DNA from 4 places in the Sphingomonas sp. EU05-FHT14C10 genome. Region 2 is predicted to be linked to each of the others. Evidence: predicted binding sites of a transcription regulator. Region 2 holds the regulator's gene; each other region holds the start of a gene.
What was found. The regulator LexA, encoded in region 2, represses DNA repair genes until DNA is damaged. The targets are predictions, from matches to a motif close to GTTCCNCNCTTGTTCT.
Positions count from the first base shown of each region.

Region 1: a site for LexA is predicted at 1,388-1,403, ahead of AC3WT0_RS06655 (MmcB family DNA repair protein). Genes of this name have one in related genera too.
Region 3: a site for LexA is predicted at 776-791, ahead of AC3WT0_RS12120 (ImuA family protein). Genes of this name have one in related genera too.
Region 4: a site for LexA is predicted at 1,170-1,185, ahead of uvrA (excinuclease ABC subunit UvrA). Genes of this name have one in related genera too.

Region 1 is NZ_JBYTEN010000004.1:134,823-137,021, reverse strand. It holds gene AC3WT0_RS06660 (ankyrin repeat domain-containing protein) at 1-477, shown strand, start outside; gene AC3WT0_RS06655 (MmcB family DNA repair protein) at 879-1,325, opposite strand; gene AC3WT0_RS06650 (cell wall hydrolase) at 1,526-2,197, opposite strand.
Region 2 is NZ_JBYTEN010000001.1:166,810-169,008, reverse strand. It holds gene AC3WT0_RS00775 (molybdopterin molybdotransferase MoeA) at 1-574, shown strand, start outside; gene lexA (transcriptional repressor LexA) at 630-1,295, shown strand; gene AC3WT0_RS00765 (ComEC/Rec2 family competence protein) at 1,289-2,199, opposite strand, start outside.
Region 3 is NZ_JBYTEN010000011.1:33,204-35,402, forward strand. It holds gene AC3WT0_RS12115 (DUF6504 family protein) at 1-61, opposite strand, end outside; gene AC3WT0_RS12120 (ImuA family protein) at 1-755, opposite strand, end outside; gene AC3WT0_RS12125 (DUF1810 domain-containing protein) at 911-1,348, opposite strand; gene AC3WT0_RS12130 (SOS response-associated peptidase) at 1,350-2,183, opposite strand; gene AC3WT0_RS12135 (SOS response-associated peptidase family protein) at 2,104-2,199, shown strand, end outside.
Region 4 is NZ_JBYTEN010000003.1:192,357-194,555, forward strand. It holds gene AC3WT0_RS05615 (lipopolysaccharide biosynthesis protein) at 1-1,094, shown strand, start outside; gene uvrA (excinuclease ABC subunit UvrA) at 1,196-2,199, shown strand, end outside.

The DNA.
Region 1 (2,199 bases), on a different contig from region 2:
AAGATGGAAGACACGCTCCACAAGGGCGGTCCCAACATGATCGACACGCGCGATGCCGACACCGGCGAGTCGGCGGTGCAGATCGTGACGCGGCGGCGCGACGCCACCTGGCTGCAATATATGCTCCAGAAGGGAGCCAACCCCAACGCGCGCGACAATGCCGGCAACACCGCGCTGATCTATGCGGCGCAGGTGGGGTTCGAGGACGGCGTTCGCCTGCTGATCATGGCGCATGCGCAAGTCGATCTCACCAACCGCTCGGGCGAGACGGCGCTGATCAAGGCCGTGCAGAGTGGTGACCTGCAATGCGTGCGCCTGTTGCTTGCCGCCGGCGCGAATCCGAAAAAGGCCGACACGATCGCGGGCATGACCGCGCGCGACTATGCGGCGCGCGACCCGCGGCTGGCGGTGATCCTGAAAGAAATCGATTCGGCGAAGCCCGTCGCCGCCGAGCGGCCGGTGGCTGGCCCAAAATAATGCCGGCCCCGTTCGATGATGCTGCGTAAGGGCCAATAACGGCATGTTTCGGGTGGATTATGATGCGCGGCTCAACCTGCTGCGCATCCATGTGAAAGGCTTCTGGAAACCCGAGGACGTTCCCCCGCTCGCAGCGGCGATCGGCGCGAAGGTGCAGGAGATCCGCGCGACCCGCGACGATTTCGACGCGATCGTCGAATCGTTTGAATTTCCCGTACAGGCCAATGACGTGGCCGATTCGCTCGCCAGCATCATGGCGGCGGGGATGACGCTCACCAGCGTCGCGCGGCAGTGGTGGTCGGCAGCTACCTCAACCGGCTGCAGGTCGAGCGCACATTGGCGCATCCCCGGCTGCGCCCCTTCCAGTCGATGGAGGCCGCACTGGCCTGGCTGGGCAAGGATTAACCGAGCGTCGCGCACTCCGGATCGACGAGATCGAGCAGTCGACGCGCCGAGCGCCGGGCGAAGCGCAGCGTCTCCGCCTTGCGGCGCGCGGGCGGCATCGGCCGGAGCGGCGCTTCGCGCGCGATCGCCGCATCATAGCGATCGGCCACGATCAGCCCGCTGATATCGGGGCCGAGAGCCTCGCCATCGAAGGGCGAGAGATCGAATCCGGCAGGCACTGCCCAGAAGAAGCGATCGCAATAATCGAGATAGTCGCCCCACTTGCCGTCGCCGAGCAGATCGGCGCGCGACACCTTGATCTCGACGATCACGATCGCGCCGCGCGAATCGATGGCCATCAGATCGGCGCGGCGGCCATTGCCGAGGGGCACTTCACAGATCGCGACGAGATCGTGCCGGAGTAGCAGGCGCGAAACGCCGCGCACGACATCGAGCGCGATCATGGGAGATTCGGATTCGCTCGCCCCGAACGGCGGAAGGGGGGATGTCGCCATCCCCCCTTCATAGAACATCTAGAGAACATCAGGAAGAGGAATTGCAACTTCGCTCCGTCATTGCGAGCGCAGCGAAGCAATCCAGACGATGTCTAACGCTTGACTGGATTGCTTCGCTGCGCTCGCAATGACGGAACAAGTCGCGACGATCAGCGATAGAAGATGTGGTTGCCCAACTGTGCGACGCGCGTCTTGCCCCAATTGGGCGACACGCGGCGGGCGTGGAAATAAAGCGCTTCCGAAGCGCGGCTTTCCCACTGGTCCTTCATCGCGATCTCGGCGACGGCGACGGCATGTTCCCAGTCGCGGCTGCCGGTGCGGATCGGCGGGAAGCCGCCGCGACGCACGAAGGAGAACTGGCCGGGCTGAAACACGACCGAGCAGATCGAGCCGGGGAAACGGCCCGATTCGGCGCGGTTGATGATCACCTCGGCAACCGCCAGCTGGCCTTCGAGCGGCTCGCTCTTGGATTCGAAATAGACCGCACCGGCGAGGCAGTGGAGATCGCGGTCGATATGCGCCGGCATCTCATGCGCCGAGACGAGCTCGGTAAGCGAGCGCGGCGCCTCATCCGTGTCATCGGACTGGGCGGCGGGGGTGGACGGCGTTTTCTGGACGACTTCGCGACGCGGCGCGAAGATGGTCGAACGATCCTGAAGCGCGGAGGGCTCAACCGACAGGAGGGGAGCCGTTGCGCCGTGCGTCGAATCGATCGTCGCAATCTCCCCGCTCAACGCCAGCGAGGGATCGGTCGCCACGATGGTGGCGAAAGCACAAAAGGCCACAGCCGCGAAACTCGCGGCGCGCATTGCAAAAGACATTC
Region 2 (2,199 bases):
TGCCCTGCTGGACGGATGGCCGGTCGAGATTGTCGACATGCGCATCGTGCGCGACGATCTGGATGCGCTGGCGACGGCGTTTGCCGAACTGGCGACGCGCGCGGATATCCTCGTCACGATCGGCGGCGCTTCGGTGGGCGATCATGACCTCGTGAAGCCGGCGCTGGCGGCGGCGGGCGCCGAGATCGATTTCTGGCGGATCGCGATGCGGCCGGGCAAGCCGCTGCTTGCCGGCCAGATCGGCACGACGGTCTGCCTCGGCCTGCCCGGCAATCCGGTGTCGGCGTTCGTCACGGCGATGCTGTTCCTGCTGCCGCTCGTCGCGCGGCTGGGCGGTGCGGCCGATCCGCAGCCCGGGCTGCGCACTGCGATCCTTGGCAGCGCGCTTCCGGCCGGCGGCCCGCGCGCCGAATATCTGCGCGCGCGCTTTGTCGACGGACGGATCGAACCGATCCTCAGCCGCGACAGCGCCCTGCTTGGAATCCTCGCCTCGGCCGACGCGCTGATCGTGCGTGCCGCCGCTGCGCCGCCGCTCGGCGCGGGGGAACGGGTGGACTATATCGCTATCGCTTGACGGAACGCGCGGCGTTGCCTACACGTTCTCCGTTCGTTCCGGCGGAGACTGAGCGATGCTGACGCGCAAGCAACATGAACTGGTCTGCTTCATCCACGATCGTCTGGCCGACGACGGGGTGTCGCCTTCGTTCGAGGAAATGAAGGAAGCGCTCGACCTCAAATCCAAGTCCGGGGTTCACCGGTTGATCAACGCGCTGGTCGAGCGCGGCTATATCCGCCGCCTGCCCAATCGCGCGCGCGCGCTCGAAGTGATCCGCATGCCCGAGCGCGGCGGCGCAGCCACGCCGATCAGGCCGCCTGCCAATCTGCCCAAGGCTGCGGTGCCGATGGCGGCGAACGATATTCTCGAGATTCCGCTCCACGGCCGCATCGCGGCGGGTATGCCGATCGAGGCGCTCGAAGGGCGCGAGATGTTGTCGGTGCCGGCGGCTCTGCTGGGCTCGGGCGAGCATTATGCGCTCGAGGTTTCGGGTGACTCGATGGTCGAGGCGGGCATTCTCGACGGCGATTATGCGCTCATCCGCCGCGCCGACAGCGCCCGCGACGGGCAGATCGTCGTCGCGCTCGTCGACGAGAGCGAAGCGACGCTCAAATATTTCCGTCGCGAAGGCGCGATGGTGCGGCTCGATCCGGCCAACCGCGCCTATGATCCGCAGCGCTATCGCCCCGATCAGGTGCGCGTACAGGGGCATCTGGCGGGCTTGCTGCGTCGCTACTGACGCGCACGCACCCAGGGATGATCGCCGGCGAGGCTGGCGACACTGACGATCCGTCCGCTGGCGAGCGCGATGGACAGGCCGCCGCTTTGCGCAAGGAAGGGGCGATCGAGCTTCAGCCAGCGCGGCTTGCAGCCGGCAGGCAAGCGCCGGTCGCTGATCACGATGTCGGCATCGCCGCAGGCCGCGATGAACGCCCGATAAGGTAGCAGGTAGGAACTGCGCAGCGCGAGGATACGCCATTGGCGCCCGCCTCGATCAAGGCGGACGATGCAGGCATCCCTGCTGCACCGCGCATCGGGCAGCGCATCGAGCAGATCGGGCTCGCCGTCCAGTCCGGCGGATTCGGCCAGCAGGTCGCGCATATAGTCGCCGGTGCGCGGGCGGAGCAGCGAGACGGCGCCCGCCTGTGTTCGGATCGCGACATGGCGTCCGTCGCCGGTCACCAGCAGATCGGGTGGCGGGGTTGCGATCGCCCAGGCCGCACCCGCAGCGAGCGGTGCCAATCCCCAGCTTCTCACCCGGCTTTTCCACAGCATGATCCACAGCCCGCCCGCGACCATGAGGCCGAAAGCGCCGCGCGGGACCGAAGGCAGCATGGCGATGGCGCCGGGCGCGTCCGCGACATGATGGGCGACGGCGAGCAGAAGCGCGAGCGCCTTCCCCGCCAACCACCAGAAGGGCGCGCCGAACCCCACGGCGTCGAAGAGCAGCGCAAGCGCCTCGACCGGCATGATGACGAAGGTGGTCAAAGGAATCGCGACGATGTTGGCGAGCGCGCCGTAGAGCCCCTGCTTGTGGAAGTGGAACAAGGCGATCGGCGCGAGCGCAATTTCGACCACGAAGCCGGTGAGCAGCAGCGACGCGACCATACGCGCGCCGCGTGCCAGCGTACCTTCCTCGCGCC
Region 3 (2,199 bases), on a different contig from region 2:
CCGACCGCCGCAACCGCTCGATGGCGAGCTGGGGCAGGTAGAGCGAGGCGACCCTGGTCATCACACGCATCGAGTTCGAGGGAGAAGGGATTACCGTTGCGCTGCCGGACCAGCTCGACCGACCAGCGCGGACGACCGACGCCGGGGTAGGGCAGCCTGGCTGACGACACGCAGCCGATCCGCCAGCGGGTCATCGCCGACGAGGGCTGACCGAGCGGACAGCGATCGAGCGAGCGATGCCGGCGGTAGAGCAGGATCGGCGTCCCGCCATCCGATGCGGCGAGCTGGAGCCGGCGGGTCGCGGTCTGGTCGGCCGACTTCACCTCGGCGACCACGCAGGCAAGCGAGCCGAACCGCAACGCATCCTCGGCCAATGCCAGCACCTCGGCATCCTTGCCCGCCTCGGCGTGGAAAATACGCTCAGGGCCGAGCCCGACCTGTTCCAGCCCCGGCGCATAAAGGTCATAGCGGCTCAGCGCCCACAGCACTGTGAATCCTGGCTGTGCTGCGAATCGGGCGGCGATACCGGCTGCGAACAGCGTGGCGGCCGCGTCGTCGTTCAGCGAGGCGGTGGCAGCGGCTATCTCGTGGAGCCCGGCGCCGTCGAGCCCGCCGCCGGCAATCTGGCTATCGACCGCTTCCAGTCCGAACGCCAGCACCGGCCCGCGCTGGCTCTGGGCCTGCGCAAGCTGCGCGCGAAGCGCGGCTATTTGATCGGCACCGGGCCGATCGGGGGACGACGAAGGTACGGGCATCGGTCAGCATCGACTCACTTGTTCCTTTTATGTTCCGCTTACTCTTGGGATTCGTCAAGCCGGATGATTGATTACCAAGCCGCATGACTTCGATACGCAACTCGCGGGTTCGATCGCCCAAGCTATCCGTCTCTCGGGCGTTAACATGTAGCGGCTTAGCCTGTGGGCGCCTCGTCCCCGATCAGCCGCAGCGTCAACGGGTCGCGCTCGCCGCCAAACCAACGGTCGAGCGCCGCGGCGATGAGCGCGTTGGGACGGGCTGCCTCGAACAGAGTGAGCGATGAGCGCAGCTTCGTGGCATCGATGTCGCCGAACACAGCCTCGGCATTGCTTGTCGCGAGATCCTGCAGCGCAGCGACGCATTCGAGATAGCGCGGACCCAATACGGCGTGGTCGAGATAAGCGCGGGCCTCCTCGAGCGACCGGACGGCGAAATGCTGCGCGGTCGAACTGCGCCCGAGCCCGGCGAACTGTGGAAAAACATACCACATCCAGTGCGAGCGCTTGGCCCCGCGCCGGATCTCGGCGAGCGCGGTCTTGTAGCTGAGGGTCTGAGCCTCGACGAAGCGGTCGAGCGAGTTGGTCCCCGGCATGTCAGAGCAGCGCCGGTTCTGCGGCCGGGAACACGCGCGTGACCGGCAAGCTGCCTTTCGGCAACGCTCGCAGCACATCCTTCGCCGGCACCGACGGATCGAGCCAGTCGGCCCACTGGTCTCGTGTCAGTGGGATTATCTGACGATGATGATATGGCGCGACATCCTCACCCGGCTCCATGGTCAGCATGGTCCAGGCTTCGCCGGATGGCGCTGTGCGCCAGATGCCGGCGATGCAGAACCAGTCGTGTCCCTTCAACGTGAACAGCCACTTCGTTTTGCGCTTCTGACCTGGCTGCGGTTCGGTGAACTCATAGAAGCCATCGGCGAGGATCAGGCAGCGGCCGGAGGAAAATTCGCGACCTTCGCTGCGGAAGTTATAGACGGGCCTGCCGCCTTGCCCTGGCCAGCTCCATCTACGACTGACCAGCTCGCCCACGCCACGTTCGCCATCGACACCGCGTACTATCGGGGCTGAATCGCTGATCTTGATATCCTCACGAGCTGCCACGTTTGGCGTGCCTTCGGGGGTCTTGATCTTGATCTTGAGGTCTTCGAAGTCCTCCATGATCGAGGCGACGTCCACCTCAAGCCGATAGTCATTGCACACGCGCCCCAGCCTTTCTTGCGACCTGTCGTCGTTCCCAGTATGTTCCGGCGCGATGGAGTCGCCCACACCATTTGATATCGATGCCCCGCCGGGGGGCAGACGTCCCATCATCAGGCGAAATCCGGATGACGCCAGCGAAATCGAGATGGTCGAGGCGGCATGGGGGTCGAACCCCCGGTTCAGCGATGGTGCCTCGTTGCGGTTCGTTCGCTCGGAGGGCCGCACTTTCCCGCGCCATCGC
Region 4 (2,199 bases), on a different contig from region 2:
CAGAAGCGCTCAACGCCGGCGATGCGCCGCGCCTCCTTCGCCTGATGCGCTTCACGGCGCTGCTCGAGTTGGCAGCGGGGGTGCTGGCGGTCGCGCTCGCCGCCTTGCTCGCGCCGGTCATCGGCCCCCATCTGGGGCTCGATCCGACCGCGCAGTCCTTTGCGACCATGTATTGCCTCGCGGTGCTCGCCACTGTTCGCACGACCCCCGCCGGACTATTGCAGCTGCAGGGTCAGTTCAGGCTGCTGGGCCTCCACAATATCGTGAACCCGCTGGTCCGGCTCGCCGGCACGATCGTCGCGCTCGCCTTTCATGCGGGACTCCGGACCTTCCTCGCGACCTGGTTGCTCGCGGCGCTCGCCGAATGCCTGTCGATGTGGCTGCTCGGCTATTGGGCGATGCGCCGCTATCGCCCCTGGGCCGGGCCTCCCGCACGCGCGCCGAGCGTGCGGCGCGAAAATCCTGGCCTCTTCCGGTTCATGACGCTGGCCAATGTCGATGCGACCTTCGCCGATCTGGCGCCCCGCATCGCGCTGCTCGCCGTGGGCTGGGTGCTGGGTCCTGCCGCCGCCGGGCTTTATTCGATCGGTCAGCGGGCGACCGCGATCATCGCCCAGCCCGCGATCATATTGGGCCAGGCCGCCTATGCGGAGCTTGCGCGCTTCGTTGCGGAGGGCAAGCGCGGCCTGCCGCTGCGCCATGCCGTCTATCGATGCGTCGGGATCGCGACGCTGGCCGCGAGCCCGGTCCTGTTCCTGCTGCTCGCTTTCCCGCGCCTGTTCATCAAGCTGATCGCGGGCGGGGCCTTTGGCGGCGCGGCGGGAATCGTCGCCTGGCTGATGCTGGCGCGCGTGATACGCATGGCGGCGCCCCCCGCCGGCGCGGCGCTGGTGGCGCTGGGCCGGCCGGGCGCGTCGGTATCGGCCAGCCTGCTCGCGGCACTCGCGACACTCCCGCTCCTGCCTCTTGCGATGCAGCTTATGGGACTTTCCGGGGCCGGCATGTTGGCTGCGGTCGAGGCGGCGATCGCGACAGGAATCCTGGTCCTCTATTTGAATCGCGAGACCGGGGTGCGCCGGTCCGCGCCGGGCTGAACAACGGCCCCGGCCTTGCGACTCGTGACCGCGCTCCCCATCCTAGGGGCTGCCATCCGCGCCCCTTGCCTCGCGCGAACATATATGGAACATATCCGGTCATGCTCACCCATATTTCCGTGCGCGGCGCGCGCGAGCACAACCTCAAGGGCGTCGATGTCGATCTCCCGCGCGACAAGCTGATCGTCATCACCGGCCTGTCGGGATCGGGCAAGAGCTCGCTCGCCTTCGACACCATCTATGCCGAGGGGCAGCGCCGCTATGTCGAGAGCCTCTCGGCCTATGCGCGCCAGTTCCTCGAGCTGATGCAGAAGCCCGACGTCGATCATATCGAGGGCCTCTCCCCCGCCATTTCGATCGAGCAGAAGACGACCTCGCGCAACCCGCGCTCGACGGTCGCGACGGTCACCGAGATCTACGATTATATGCGCTTGCTCTGGGCGCGCGTCGGCATCCCCTATTCGCCCGCGACGGGCCTTCCGATCAGCGCGCAGACCGTCAGCCAGATGGTCGATCGCGTGATGACCCTGCCCGAAGGCACGCGCCTTTACCTGCTCGCCCCCGTGGTGCGCGGGCGCAAGGGCGAATATCGCAAGGAGCTGGCCGAGTGGCAGAAGGCGGGCTTCACCCGCGTGCGCATCGACGGGCAGTTCCACGACATCGAGGAAGCCCCGGCGCTCGACAAGAAGTACAAGCATGACATCGAGGTGGTGGTCGACCGCATCGTCGTGCGCGACGGCATCCAGACGCGCCTCGCCGACAGCTTCGAGACCGCGCTGAAGCTCGCCGAGGGCCTTGCCTATGTCGATCCGGCGGACTCGCTTCCGACGGCGGGAGAAGAATCGCCGTTCGTCCCGAGCGAAGTCGAGGGACGTGTCTCGACTGCGCTCGACACGAACGGAGCAAAAGCCGCCGGATCGGGCATGAAGCTCGATTACGCCTCCCCCGGCCGCATCACCTTTTCCGAGAAGTTCGCCTGCCCCGTCTCGGGCTTCACCATTGCCGAGATCGAGCCGCGTCTCTTCTCGTTCAACGCCCCGCAGGGCGCGTGCCCCGCATGCGACGGCCTTGGCGAGAAGCTGATCTTCGACGAGGATCTCGTCGT